One region of the Mesorhizobium sp. WSM4815 genome, then DNA from elsewhere that is predicted to be linked to it. Evidence: riboswitches for the same ligand, from Rfam matches in the RefSeq annotation. Region 1 holds a riboswitch; the other holds the start of a gene.
The links. Region 1 has a riboswitch for thiamine pyrophosphate ahead of thiB (thiamine ABC transporter substrate binding subunit). Riboswitches for the same ligand answer to the same signal wherever they lie in the genome.

Region 1 (7,091 bases):
GAAGTCGAGGCTGGCGTCGGTGGCGCCGCTGATCGAGCGGAAATCGGTGTAGGCCGACATGGACTGCAGGAAGCGGCCGGCGGCAAACGGATCGAAGCCCGCCTCGCCGATCGACTTGATGCCGATGCCGTCGGCCTCCAGCTCCTGATTGCGCGAGAACTGGGCAAGCCGCAGCTTGCCGCGGATCAGTGCCGCCTTGGCGGTCGGGCTGTCGCCGAGCACATCCGAGACGACTTTTGTCGCAAAGCCTTCCTCGGCCTCGAGCTGCTGGCGCTGCAAGCCGTGGTTTGCAGTGACATGGCCCATCTCATGCGCGATGACCGCGGCGAGCTCGGCCGAATCGTTGGCCAGCGCCAACAGGCCGCGCGTGATGTAGAGATAGCCGCCAGGCAATGCGAAAGCGTTGACGTTGGGCGAATTGAGGATCGTGATGCGGTAGGTCTGGCTCGGGTTGGCCGAAACCACCGTCAGGCTGCCGACGACCTTGGCGACCATGCGCTCGAGCTTGGGATCGGAATATTCGCCGCCATAGGTCGCGAGGATGCGCGGATGCTGCGCCTTGGCCATTTCGGCGACCTTGCTGTTGGCGGCAACATTGTCGACGGTGACCGGTTTGCTGGAAGGCTGGAAGCCGGATTCCTGAACGTCCGGAGGCGTGAACATCTGGCAGCTTGCCAACGCCATGGCAAAGCCGGCCAGCGCCAGGAAGCGCGCCAGCGGTTTCCTTCTCACTCTGTCTGTGCCGGTCGGCAGAACAGCTTCCTTTCGGCTCTCAGCACATGGCCCGAAAATCGGGCATCGATTTTCAGATCATGCGCAAAATCAACTGCCACAGCGTCCTTCGAGCCCACGAGCGCGGATGGCACCGTAGTGGCAAATCACAACCTATGCCGGACCAGTATCGGAGGACCTAGCCACACTACTTTGACCATGGCAAGCAAACGCCACATCGCCTGAAGCCGGTTTGGCCGTAAATTATGTCCGCTTCCGGGCAACATCTCGTGATCCTGCGCCAAAGGGACCTGCACCGATATAGCGCCGGAAGGCTTCCGGTCCAGCCTTGGTAAAAAAATCGGCGACAGTCCCGGTTGCGGCAACCGTGCCATTGTCCAGGAACACCATGTCCTGGCCGACACGGTGGGCGTCCTCCGGCTGATGGGTGACGAACAGCACCGTCATGCGCCGCTCCGCATGGACGTCGGCTACCAGATCGAGCATGTCGTCGCGCAACGCCGGTCCGAGCGAGGCGAACGGTTCGTCGAGCAAGAGAACCGGCCGGTCGCGCACCAGGACGCGGGCGAGCGCGACGCGCTGCCGCTCGCCGCCGGAGAGTTCGCGCGGCAGGCGCTGTTGCTTGCCGGCAAGGCCGACGCGCTTGAGCGCCGCGGCGATTGCAGCGTGGTCGGCCTCGGTCAGCCTGAGCGACGGCGAGCGGCCAAGGCCGACATTTCGTTCGACCGAAAGATGGGCGAAGAGATTGTTTTCCTGGAACACCATCGACACGGGCCGCGCCGACGGCGGTTTGGCGCCGACATCGGCGCCGCCGATCAGCACGCGGCCCGATTGCGGCGTCTCGAAGCCGGCCACCAGATTGAGCAGTGTCGATTTTCCCGAGCCGCTCGGCCCCATGATGGCGGTGATCTTCGAGGCGGCGAACTCGACATCGAATAAAAACGGCGCTTCGCCATAGCTGAACGAGGCCTTTTCCAGCCGCACAGCCGTACCGTTTTCGCTGTTGAGCGTCATGATCTTTCTCCCCGTCCCAGCCAGTCCGCGGCCAGGACAAGCGCGAGACAGATCAGGCCGAGCAGCAATGCCAATCCTGCCGCGTCCATCGTGCGGTAGCTGCCCATGCGGGCCAGCAGGAGATAAGGCAGCGTCTGCAGGGAGTCGCTGCCAAACAGGGCAATGACGCCGAGATCGCCGAGCGACAAAGCCATCGCGAACGCGAAACCGGTGGCGAGCGGCCGCCGCAGCGACGGCCAGTCGACCAGCCGGAAACGGTTCCAGCCCGAAATGCCAAGCAGCAAACAGAGCCGTTCGTGGCGTTCGCTCGCCGCATCATAGCCGGGGCGAATGGCGCGGATGGCAAACGGCATCGCCATCACCGCATTGACGGCGACGACCATGACAGGGGCGATGGCAAAGACGTCGCTGACGGTCCGCAGCAGCAGGAACCAGCCGGCGCCGATGACGACGGGCGGCACGACGAGGACGAAGCCGGCGCCGGTATCCGTGGCGTATTCGAGCGGCGTCCTGGCGCCGACGTGACGCCTCAAGGCCAGCGCCCGGCGTGCCATGACCAGCGACAGCGACAGCGCCACTGCAAGCAGCGCCGCCAGCAAGGCGAGCACGGCGCTGGTCAGCGCCGCTTGCCGCACCGCGCTCTCGCCCGCCAGCCGGCCGAGATCGGCGCCAAGGCCTGAGGTGACCGTGGCCGCCATCGGCCCGGCGACGAACAGCAAAGCCAGGATGATCAATGCTGTGTTCAGCACGGTCTCGGCGGCGCCGGCCGAAAGATAGCGGCGCGAAGCCACCGGCAGGTTGGCGTCGCCGACGGTATTGGCGCCGAGCCGCATCAATGCCAGCACGACGACGAAGGTCAGCGCGATCTGCAGCACTGTCAGCGTCACCGCGCGGGCAGGATCGAAATCGAAACGCAGCGCCTGGTAGATGGCGACCTCCAGCGTTGTCGCACGCGGCCCGCCGCCCAGCGTGAGTACGATGGTAAAGGATGTGATGCAGAGCATGAAGACAAGCCCGGCGACGCCCGGCAGCGCCGCGCGCAGCGTTGGCCATTCGATCAGCCGGAAGGCGGGCCTGGCGCCCATGCCGAGCTGGCTCGCCAGCCGCCACTGGTCGGCGGGCACTGTCGCAAGCGCTTCGAGGAACAGCCGCGTGGCCAGCGGCAGATTGAAGAAGACATGGGCGACGAGGATGCCGGACAGGCCGTATATGCCCGGCCAGCCCTGACCGCCGATCGCGCTGAGCACGCCGGCGAAATAGCCGGCACGGCCATAGAGTGCCAAAATCCCGAGTGCTGCGACGATGGCCGGCAGCGCGAGCGGCACGGCGAAGAGCTGCAGGATCAGGCCGCGACCGAAGAAGCGCGGATGCCGCGACAGCGCCCGCGCCACGAACAGCGCCGGCACGACGGAGAGCAGCGTCGACAGCAATGCCTGCCACAGTGTGAATCGGGCGACGCGGAAGAGGTAGGAATCGAAGGCCGACGCGGCGCCGGACGGATCGCGTGCGCCTTCGACGATGAGCCCGGCGAACGCGCCGCCGATCAGCAGCGCAACAGCGGCAAGCGCGATGGTGCCGGCGGTGATGCGGGGATCTCTACGATGGCCAGTGTGCATTCCGCGCTGCCCAACTTAACGGCGGGCGCTGAAAGATGGGATGTGGCTGAGGTCGAGTTCCCGCCCACCCCCTTCTGGCCTGCCGGCCATCTCCCCCACAAGGGGGGAGATTGGAAGCTTCACCCTCGCCTCAATCCTTCGACTGTTGCGATTGGCGAAAGCGGAAGTGACATCCGATCTCCCCCCTGGAGGGGGAGATGGCCGGCAGGCCAGAGGGGGGTGGCGTGGAGCGAACACCATGCAGAAATCTAAGTCCTACTTGCTCATCACCGACAGCCATTCGTCGACCCAGGCCTTGCGGTTGGCGGCGACCTCTTCGGGGCTGAAAAGCAACGTCTTGGTCGGCTTGACGAGCTTGTCGAAAGCCGGATTGAGCGGCTTCTCGGTCTTGCCGGCAGGGAACATCCAGTTGGTCTCGGGAATGACATCCTGGAATTTCGGCCCGGTCATGAAAGTCAGGAACTGTTTCGCAAACGGGTTCTTCGCACCTGATTTGGTGATGCCGGCAACCTCGATCTGCAGATACGCGCCCTCGTCGAAGGGCGCTGCCTGATAGCGTTGGGTGTTTTCGGCGACCATATGATAGGCCGGCGACGTGGTATAGGACAGCACCATCGGCGCCTCGCCCTTGGTGAACAGGCCGTAGGCCTCGCTCCAGCCCGGAGTCACGGTGAGCACCTTTGCCTTAAGCTTGGCCCAGGCTTCGGGCGCCTTGTCGCCATAAACCGACTTCACCCACAACAGTAGGCCGAGACCGGGCGTCGAGGTGCGCGGATCCTGAATGACGATCTTTTCATCGGCATTGCCCTCGACCAATTCCTTCAGGCTCTTCGGCGGCGTCTTCAGCTTTTCGGTGTCGTAGACGACGGCGAAATAACCATAGTCGAACGGCACGAAAATATCGTCGCTCCAGCCGCCCGGCACCTTGACGTCGATGACGGCACCATGCGGCGAAAACAGGCCGGTGGCCTTGGCTTCCGCCGTCAGATTGGTGTCGAGGCCGAGCACGATGTCGGCCTTGGTCGCGGCCCCTTCCAGCCTGACGCGGTTGAGCAGGGCGACGCCGTCGGCGACCGCGACGAATTCGAGAATACAGCCGCATTCGGCCTCGAACGCCTTCTTGACCGCCGGGCCTGGACCCCATTCGGCGGTGAAGCTCTCATAGGTATAGACGGTGAGTTTTTCCTGCGCGGATGCCGGCCCGGTGCCGGCGAGAACGGTCGCCGCGAGCAGCACTGCCGAAACAAGTGTGTATAAAAACGTGCGCATCGGCGCCTCCTTCGTTGGCGTTGAAGGGAATTGAGGCGTCGGGTTGTCCGAAACGTCTAATCCCTCCGCCGGTACAAACCGGATCAGGTTCAGCGGGTTGGCAGGTTGCCTCTCAGCCGGTCCGCGAAGATCGCGTCCAGCACCCCGTTAGAGCGCTTCGACACATAGGCCCGGCCCATCTGCGGCGCAAGCGGAAGTTGCCGGGCATCCAGACCGCGGCCTTCCGTTTCGCAAGCAGGGCTGGTAAGGGCCACGCATATGAGCAAATTCACCATCCTGCTTGGCGGCGACCTTATCCGCACGCCGCTGCTCGACCGCCAGGTCGAAGGCACGCGTGTCATCGCCGCCGACGCCGGCATCAGCCATGCCCGGACTCTGCGCCTGACGCCGGAACTCTGGGTCGGCGACTTCGATTCGGTGCCGGCGGATTTGCCGGACGAGCTCGCCGCCGTGCCGCGCCAGGTGTTTCCGGCAGAAAAGGACAAGACCGACGGCGAACTGGCTATCGCCGCCGCGCTCGAACGCGGCGCGACCAGCCTCGTGCTCGCCGGCGCGTTCGGCGGCAAGCGCACCGACCACGCCTTCCTGCACCTGGCGCTCGGCGTCCGGCTGGCCGAGGCAGGGACAGAGGTGCTTTTGACCAGTGGCGCACAGGAAGGCGTGCCCTTGCTTCCCGGAAAGGCCGGCTTCGACTACGCCGACGGCACGCTGTTTTCGATTCTCGGCTTCTCCGACCTTGCCGGTCTGACCGTGACCGGCGCCAAATGGCCGCTGAACCATGTCGAGGTGGCGTTCGGCTCGTCGCTGACCATTTCCAACGAGGTCAAGGGCCGGCTCGAAGTCGCGCTGGGCAGCGGCCGCGCGCTGTTGCTCGCCCATCCATTCCCCCTACCTGAAAGCTGACATGGCGCCGCCGCTTCTCAATCTCGACGGGATAAAACTGACCTTCGGTGGCACGCCGCTGCTCGACGGGACGGAACTGACGGCGTCGGCGGGCGACAAGATCGCTCTGGTCGGCCGCAACGGCTCGGGCAAGTCGACGTTGCTGAAGATCGCTGCGGGATTGATCGAGCCGCAGGATGGCGAGGTGTTCCGCCAGCCTTCGGCAACAGTGCGCTACCTGCCGCAAATGCCCGACATGGATGGTTTCGCCAGCGTCCGCGCCTATGTCGAGGCGGGGCTCGGACCCGCCGACGATCCCTACCGCGCCACCTATCTGATGGAGCATCTCGGCCTGTCCGGCGAGGAACGGCCGAACGATCTCTCCGGCGGCGAAGCCCGCCGTGCTGCCCTGGCCCGCGTCATGGCGCCGGAGCCCGACATTCTCCTCCTCGATGAGCCGACCAACCATCTCGACCTGTCGGTCATCGAATGGCTGGAGGAGGAGCTTGCCCGCACCTCTTCGGCGCTGATCGTCATCTCGCACGACCGCCGCTTCCTCGAGCGCGTGTCGCGCGCCACGGTCTGGCTCGATCGGGGCCAGACCCGCAGGCTGGACAAGGGCTTTGGCCATTTCGAGGAATGGCGCGACACCGTTCTGGAAGAAGAAGAGCGCGAGCAGCACAAGCTTGGCCGCCAGATCGTGCGCGAGGAGCACTGGTTGCGCTATGGCGTGACGGCAAGGCGCAAGCGCAACATGCGCCGGCTTGGCGAACTGCAGACCATGCGCCAGCGCTTTCGCGGCCATCGCGGCGCCGAGGGTGCGGCGACCATGGTGGCCAGCGACGCCGCCGAATCCGGCAAGCTGGTGATCGAGGCCAGGAACATCGAGAAGAGCTTTGGCGACCTCACCGTGGTCAGGGGTTTCTCGACCCGCATCCAGCGCGGTGACCGCGTTGGCCTGGTCGGCCCGAACGGCGTCGGCAAGACGACGCTGCTGAAGATGCTGACCGGCGAATTGAAGCCGGACTCAGGCACGGTGCGACTCGGCACCAATCTGGAGATCGCCACGCTCGACCAGAAACGCGGGGCGGTCGACCCGCAAGAGACGCTGGCGCAGTATCTCACCGACGGCCGCGGCGAGAACCTTGTCATCAACGGCGAGCAGCGCCACGTCGTCTCCTACATGAAGGACTTCCTGTTCAAGCCGGAACAGGCGCGCACGCCGGTGCGCGAGCTTTCGGGCGGCGAGCGGGCGCGGCTGCTGCTCGCCCGTGTGCTGGCGCGGCCGGCAAATCTTTTGGTGCTGGACGAGCCGACCAACGATCTCGACATGGAGACGCTGGAACTGCTGCAGGAACTGGTCGCCGGTTTTGCCGGCACCGTCATCCTGGTCAGCCACGACCGCGATTTCCTCGACCGCACGGTGACCAGCCTGATCGCGCCGGAAGGCGGCGGCCGCTGGATCGAATATGCCGGCGGCTATTCCGACATGCTGGCGCAGCGCGGCGGCACCAGGCTGGACGACCGCAAGGCACGGCCGAAGGCGGAGACGAGTGAAGTGGCGGCGGCATCCCGGAC
Region 2 (7,091 bases), on a different contig from region 1:
CGAAGCCTTTCATCGCTGGACGCCATTCCCATGCAGTCGATCTCGCGGTCGAATCCCGTCATGTGCAGGGCGTCCATTCCGAAGCGGAACTCGACGCCGCTTCCGGCGAGTTTTTCATGCAGCGCCGCCATTGCACGGCGTGGGTCGAGATGGGCTTCGCCCGGGAAGAACAGCCCGCGACGGAAGCGGCCGGCGAGATCGGGTTCCAGGAGCGCGATTTCGTCTTCGTCGATCCGCCGATGACCCGACGTGCGGCTTGCAAACCGGTCGAGTTCGCCCGCATCCCGCGGCATTGCCAGAACGAGCGTTCCGGCCCGCGTGACATGACCCGGCAGGACAGCATCCCACCAGTCGGCGGCATCGCGTCCGAGATCCAGCACCGGCTGCTCGGCGCTTTCGCGCTCGCACCAGGGCGCCAGCATGCCGCCGGCCATCCATGATGCGTTGCCGCCAAGGCCATGCCGGGTCTCGGCAATGGTTACCGCAGCACCGCGGGCGGCGAGTTCGAAGGCGGCGGTGAGGCCGGCGACGCCGGCCCCTTTGACCAGCAGCCTCATGACGGCTCCGGCATCTTCGGCATGGGCGGTTCGCCGTCCACTGGCATGTAAAGATTGCCGCCCTCGCGGTACTTCGCGGCCATCGCCGCCATGCCCTCTTTCTGTGCCTCGGCCCGAATGTCGTGGGAGATGCGCATCGAGCAGAATTTCGGCCCGCACATCGAGCAGAAATGCGCCAGCTTGTGCGCCTCCCTCGGCAACGTCTCGTCGTGGAAGGAGCGCGCGGTTTCGGGGTCGAGCGACAGGTTGAACTGGTCTTCCCAGCGAAACTCGAAGCGTGCGCGGGAAAGGGCGTCATCCCTGACCTTCGCCGTCGGATGTCCCTTGGCGAGGTCGGCGGCGTGCGCGGCTATCTTGTAGGTGATGACGCCCGTCTTGACGTCGTTGCGGTCCGGGAGACCGAGATGCTCCTTGGGCGTGACATAGCAGAGCATCGCCGTGCCGTACCAGCCGATCATCGCCGCGCCGATGCCTGAGGTGATGTGGTCGTAGCCGGGTGCGATGTCGGTGGTCAGCGGCCCAAGCGTGTAGAAGGGCGCCTCGCCGCAGACTTCGAGCTGCCTGTCCATGTTCTCCTTGATCTTGTGCATCGGAACATGGCCCGGCCCCTCGATCATGACCTGGCAATCCTTGGCCCAGGCGACCTTTGTCAACTCGCCGAGCGTTTCCAGTTCGGCGAACTGCGCCGCGTCGTTGGCGTCGGCGATCGAGCCGGGACGAAGGCCATCGCCGAGCGAGAACGACACGTCGTAAGCGCGGCAGATGTCGCAGATTTCCTCGAAATGCTCGTAGAGGAAGCTTTCGCGGTGATGATGCAGGCACCACTTGGCCATGATGGAGCCGCCGCGCGACACGATGCCGGTGACCCGGTCGACCGACAGCGGGATGTAGTGCAGCCGCACACCGGCATGGATGGTGAAATAGTCGACGCCCTGTTCGGCCTGTTCGATCAGCGTATCGCGGTAGATTTCCCAGGTCAGGTCCTCGGCGATCCCTCCGACCTTCTCAAGCGCCTGGTAGAGCGGCACGGTTCCGATCGGCACAGGCGAATTGCGGACGATCCATTCGCGGATGTTGTGGATGTTGCGACCGGTCGACAGGTCCATGACGGTGTCGGCTCCCCAGCGGATCGCCCAGACCATTTTTTCGACCTCTTCGGCCATCGACGAGGTGACGGCTGAATTGCCGATATTGGCATTGATCTTGACCAGGAAATTGCGGCCGATGATCATCGGCTCGCTCTCCGGGTGGTTGATGTTGGAGGGAATGATAGCCCGTCCGCGCGCTATCTCGTCGCGCACGAATTCCGGCGTGACGAAGTCCGGGATCGCCGCGCCGAAAGAGTTGCCGTCGCGCTGCATCCCGCCGCGTAAGCTCTCGCGGCCGAGATTCTCGCGAATGGCGACGAACTCCATTTCGGGGGTGATGATCCCGGCGCGCGCATAGGCAAGCTGCGTCACCGCTTTGCCCGTTTTTGCCTTTAGCGGCCGGTGGCGCACGGGAAATTCCGGCGTCAGGCGCTCACCTGACGCGAAGCCGTTGTCCTCCGGCCTGACACTGCGGCCATCGTGGAATTCGACGTCGCCGCGCGCCGTAACCCATTCATGGCGAAACCTGGCGAGGCCCTTTTCGATGCTGGTTTCGACAGTCGGGTCTGTATAGGGGCCGGACGGATCGTAAACGGTGACAGGCGGTTCGCCTGCCGTAGGGTGGACGGCGATTTCCCGCATCGGCACTTTGATGTGCGGATAGAGGACGCCGGACTTGTGGATTTTCCGTGAGGCAGGCAGCGGTCCCGTTGAGACCGCTGGGGTTAGGGCATTCATATTGAGGCTCCTTTGCTCATGCATTGGAGACCCAGTTCTGTGCCGGAAGGATGAAAAGACGCTCTGGTTGGCCTGCTTACAGGTTTTCGGGCATGGACTCCCGCAAAGCGCTTGCACCGTCCCTACGCCAGTATGAACTGGATCAGGTTCAACGGGTCACTGCGCCGCGAAAGCCAGCAGTATCTCAGCCCCTTGCCGGGACCCCCCTGGTGAATGGGTCAAATTGAGCGGGCGATCGCCATTTTGTCAAGCGCATTCGGTCCATCAATCGGCAACGCTAGCTGGGCGCGCACGGACAATCGAGGCCGATATCCAGGGAACTATTGAGCCTGCGTAAGCCATTTGGGCCTGGGCACAGCCTGCAGCAGGCTTTGCGTATAGTCGTGGCGAGGCGCCCCGAACAGCGCCGCGGTTTGGCCTTCCTCGACAATCCGTCCGTCTTTCATGACCATGATCCGGTCGGCAAAATGACGCACGATCGGCAGGTCGTGGGTGATGAAAATATAGGAGAGGCCGAGCCTCGTCCTGAGGTCGGCCAAAAGGTCGATCACCTGCGCCTGGATAGAGACGTCGAGCGCCGAAACCGCCTCGTCGCAGACGATCAGTTCCGGCTCGCTGGCAAGTGCGCGCGCAATGGCGATGCGCTGTCGCTGGCCGCCGGAAAACTGGTGCGGGTAGCGCTCGGCGTGCTCCGGCAACAGCCCCACCAATTCCAGGAGCTCTGCCACGCGAGCCTTCCACCTCTCCTTCGGCAGGATATCGCGGTGGATCACCCAGGGTTCGGAAATGATGGCGTAAACGCGCATGCGCGGATTCATCGATCCGTATGGGTCCTGGAAGATCATCTGGACCTTGCGCCGAAACGCCATAAGGCGCGTCCCATTCATGTCGAAGATGTTCTCACCGGCAAAGACCGCGCTACCGGCGTTTGGCGCGTTCAGCCCCAGCAGCATGCGCGCGACGCTCGATTTGCCGGAGCCAGACTCGCCGACGATGCCGAGCGTTTCTCCTCTCCTGACCTCGAAGCTTATGTCGTCCACCGCCTTGAACGTCCGCTTGCTGCTAAAAGCTCCGGAAGCAAGCTCATAGTGCTTGGTGAGATGTTCCACCTTGAGCAGCGTCTCGCCGGCGATCGCCGTCGAACGCCTGTTCGGCGCCTCCGCTGCGTTGCCGTGGGGCAGGGCGGCGATGAGGCGGCGGGTATAGGCGTGCTGCGGATTGCTGAAGACCTCCCTGGCGATGCCCGTCTCGACGACCATGCCGCCGTTCATGACAATAATCCGGTCCGCCATGGACGCGGCGACTTCGAGGTCGTGGGTGATCATGATCAACGCCATGCCGGTTTCGCGCTGGAGATCGCGCAGCAGATCGAGGATCTGCGCTTGCACGCTGACGTCCAGGGCAGTCGTCGGCTCATCGGCGATCAGGATGTCCGGTTTCAACGCGATCGCCATGGCAATCATCACGCGCTGGCGTTGTCCGCCCGAGAACTGATGCGGATAGAAGTCGACGCGGTTTTGCGGCTCTGGAATGCCGACCCGCCGAAGCAGTTCTATCGTCTTGGCGCGTGCGCCCTTGCCGGCTGCCGCACCGTGGCTCTCAAAGACCTCCTCGATCTGGCGCCCCACCGTGTAGACCGGGTTCAAATAGGCGAGCGGATCCTGAAAGATCATCGCAATCCTGCGGCCGTTGATGCTTCGGCGCGCCTCGGCGCCGAGGCCTGACAGTTCGACGCCGTCGAAGAAGCAGGAGCCGGCCACGATATCGCCTGGCGGGCAGTCGACGAGATCCATCACCGTGCTGGTGCTGACGCTCTTTCCCGAACCGCTTTCGCCGAGGATCACCAGCGTCTCGCCACGGCTGACGTGGAAAGAGACATCGCCGACGGCGCGTACCGGCTGATCATCCGAAAGAAAATCGACGGTCAGGCCCTCGACCTTGAGAATGGTCGCGTTGCTCATCGGGCAGCTTTTCGCAATGTCTGAAGGCGCCAGCGTTGCTGCGGATCGGCAACGGTGCGCGCCCAGTTCGAGAGGATGTTGAGCGACAGCGTCGTCAGCATGATTGCAAGGCCCGGCCAGAATGCGATCCACCAGGCGGTGGCGAGATAGCCGCGGCCGTTTGCCACCATCGCGCCCCAGGTGAAGTCGGGTGGCTGAATGCCGAGGCCAAGGAAACTCAACGCCGATTCCGACAAAATGACGGTCGCGAAGTCAATGGCTGAAATCGTCACCAATGTCGGCAGGACCAGGGGGGCGATGTGCCGGATGATGATCCGGGCCGGCTTCGCGCCCATGGCTCGCGCCGCGCTGACGAACATGCGCTCGCGCAGCTCCAGCACTTCCGCGCGCGCCGTTCTGAGGTAGATCGGCATGCGCGTGACGGCGAGAACGATCACCAGGTTGGTGATGCTCGGACCCAGCGTGTAGAGCACGATAAGCGCCAGCAGCAGCGAGGGAAAGCTCATGACGACATCGGCCAGGCGCAGGATGAGATGGCTGTACCAGCGCTCCGAATAGCCCGCTATCAGGCCCAGCGTTCCACCGACCAGCATTGACGCGAACACCGCCGCCGCGGCAATGCCGAACGTGTTCTGCGCGCCGACAATCAGCCTGGCCAGGATCGGCCGGCCGAGGGTGTCGGCGCCAAGGACGTAGATCCAGCCGCTGGCCAGCGAGAACGGGGCGAGGTTGCGCTGGCGCAGCCCGAGCCGCGATGCGGCGTCGCCCACCAGCCACGGGCCAAGGACCGCCGCGATGACGACGATCGCCAGGAAAATAGCAGCGGCGAGCGCAAGCCTGTCGCGCTTCAAATAGGCGAAAAGCACGCGACCGCTGCCTGGAACGGCCGCCGGCTTGATGTCGGGGGTGATGATCGTCATGGCTCAGTACCGGATGCGCGGATCGAGAACCGCGTAGAGCAGGTCGATTGCGATGTTGAGGATGAAGATGGCGGTTGCCGTCACCAGAATGGTCGACTGGACGACGGCAAAATCGCGCTGGATGATCGAATCGATCATCAGCTTGCCGATGCCGGGCCAGCCGAATATCGACTCCACGACGACGGCGCCGTTGACGAGGCTGGTCGCCAGGTCGCCGGCGACCGTGACGACCGGCAGCAGCGAGTTGCGAAGCGCATGCCCGAAGATGATCTTCTGCCGCGGCAGGCCCTTGGCCCTTGCGGTCTTGATGTATGGAGAGGCAAGCGCCGACAGCATGGTTCCGCGCACGACCTGCACCAGGAGACCGAAAGGGCGAAGCATCAGCACGAAGGTCGGCATGATCCAGTGCGCCCAGCTGCCGGTGCCCGATGTCGGCAAAACTCCGAGCCCCACGGCGAAGACAAGGATGCCGACGATGGCGACCCAGAAATCCGGCGCGCTTGCGCCGGCCAGCGAGACGAGGCTGGCGATACGGTCGAAGATGCTGCCCGGCCGCGCGGCCGCCAGAGAGCCGACAAGGATTGCCAAGGCGGTCGACAGCGTGATCGCGACGACGGCCAGCTTCAGTGTTTCCGGGAACGCCTCAAGCGCGACCTGCATCGCCGAGCGGTTCTGGCGCAGCGATTCACCGAAATCCAGCTGCAGCAGATCGCGCAGATATCCCAGAAACTGCCAATGGATCGGCTGATCGAGGCCGTTCAACCGCGCGAACGCGGCCCGAGCTTCCGCAGTCGAGTCCAGAGGCAGGTACAAGGCGGAAGGATCGCCGGTGAGCCGTGTCAGGAAAAAAACCAAGGTCAAAAGACCGATGACCGACAGGATGCTGTGCGACGCCCGGCGTCCAAGATAGATTATCATTTCGGATGCCCTTCGGCGGATATCGACGGAGGCAACGGGTCGGGGGCGCAGGGCGACGACCGCCTGGCGCCCCCGTATCGCTCAGTCTTTGATGGCGATATTGGCCAGCGGTATTTCGCTGTTGGTGGTGATATCGGGCTTCCATTCCAGCCTGGTGCCAACCCGGGTGTAGCCGATCATGTGGAACATCGGGATGTCCGCCACCACTTCGTTGCGGGCCTTGCCGAAAATCGCCTTGAAGCTGTTGGTGCGGGCATCGCCGGTCGCCGCCAGCGCCTCGTCTATCTGCTTGTCGAATGCCGGATCGGCCAAGGTCGAGTAGCTGCCACTCGATCGATAGAAGATCGGCACCGTGAAGGCCGCATCGCCCTTGTTGTTGTCATGCATCATCTGCAGGAGATTGGGGCCGCGCTCCGCCGGGAACGGCTTTTGCAGATAGCGCAGCCAGTCGGCGACATCGAGCATGGTAAGCTTGACGTTGAGGCCGGCGTCCTGCCACATCGTCATCATCGCCTCCATCGCTTCGGCGCCGTTCGGATAGATGCCGTTTCGCCCGATGAGCTTGATCTCGGTGTCGACCGCGACACCCGCCGCGCGCGCCTCTTCGATGAGCTTTTTCGCCTCTTCCGGATCATACGACCAAGGCTCGAGCGCATCGTCATGGCCGTTGATCCCGGAGACGACCATCTGCGACGCACGCTTGACGTCGTCGCCGAACAGCTGCGCAAGGCCTTCCCAGTCGATCGCCAGGTTGAGCGCCTTGCGCACGCGCAGGTCGTCGAGCGGCGGCTCGGCGGCATCGATGCGGATGGCAGTGGTTTCGGAGTTCAGGTAGGCGAAATCCGTCTCCGGATTACTGGCGTCCTGGATGGCAATCGACGGTGTCAGGTCGGCTTCCCCGGTCTCCAC

Region 2: another riboswitch for thiamine pyrophosphate. It lies ahead of thiC (phosphomethylpyrimidine synthase ThiC); the one in region 1 lies ahead of thiB (thiamine ABC transporter substrate binding subunit).

Annotation. Positions count from the first base shown of each region.
Region 1 covers NZ_JBVVQS010000099.1:263,274-270,364, forward strand. Annotated here, with positions in the region: gene AC0L2B_RS24515 (M48 family metalloprotease) at 1-684, opposite strand, end outside; gene thiQ (thiamine ABC transporter ATP-binding protein) at 976-1,746, opposite strand; gene thiP (thiamine/thiamine pyrophosphate ABC transporter permease) at 1,743-3,362, opposite strand; gene thiB (thiamine ABC transporter substrate binding subunit) at 3,618-4,631, opposite strand; TPP riboswitch at 4,675-4,788, opposite strand; gene AC0L2B_RS24535 (thiamine diphosphokinase) at 4,890-5,534, shown strand; gene AC0L2B_RS24540 (ABC-F family ATP-binding cassette domain-containing protein) at 5,536-7,091, shown strand, end outside.
Region 2 covers NZ_JBVVQS010000083.1:96,690-103,780, reverse strand. Annotated here, with positions in the region: gene thiO (glycine oxidase ThiO) at 1-557, opposite strand, end outside; gene thiC (phosphomethylpyrimidine synthase ThiC) at 554-2,383, opposite strand; TPP riboswitch at 2,485-2,601, opposite strand; gene AC0L2B_RS08220 (ABC transporter ATP-binding protein) at 2,704-4,344, opposite strand; gene AC0L2B_RS08215 (ABC transporter permease) at 4,341-5,264, opposite strand; gene AC0L2B_RS08210 (ABC transporter permease) at 5,268-6,182, opposite strand; gene AC0L2B_RS08205 (ABC transporter substrate-binding protein) at 6,264-7,091, opposite strand, start outside.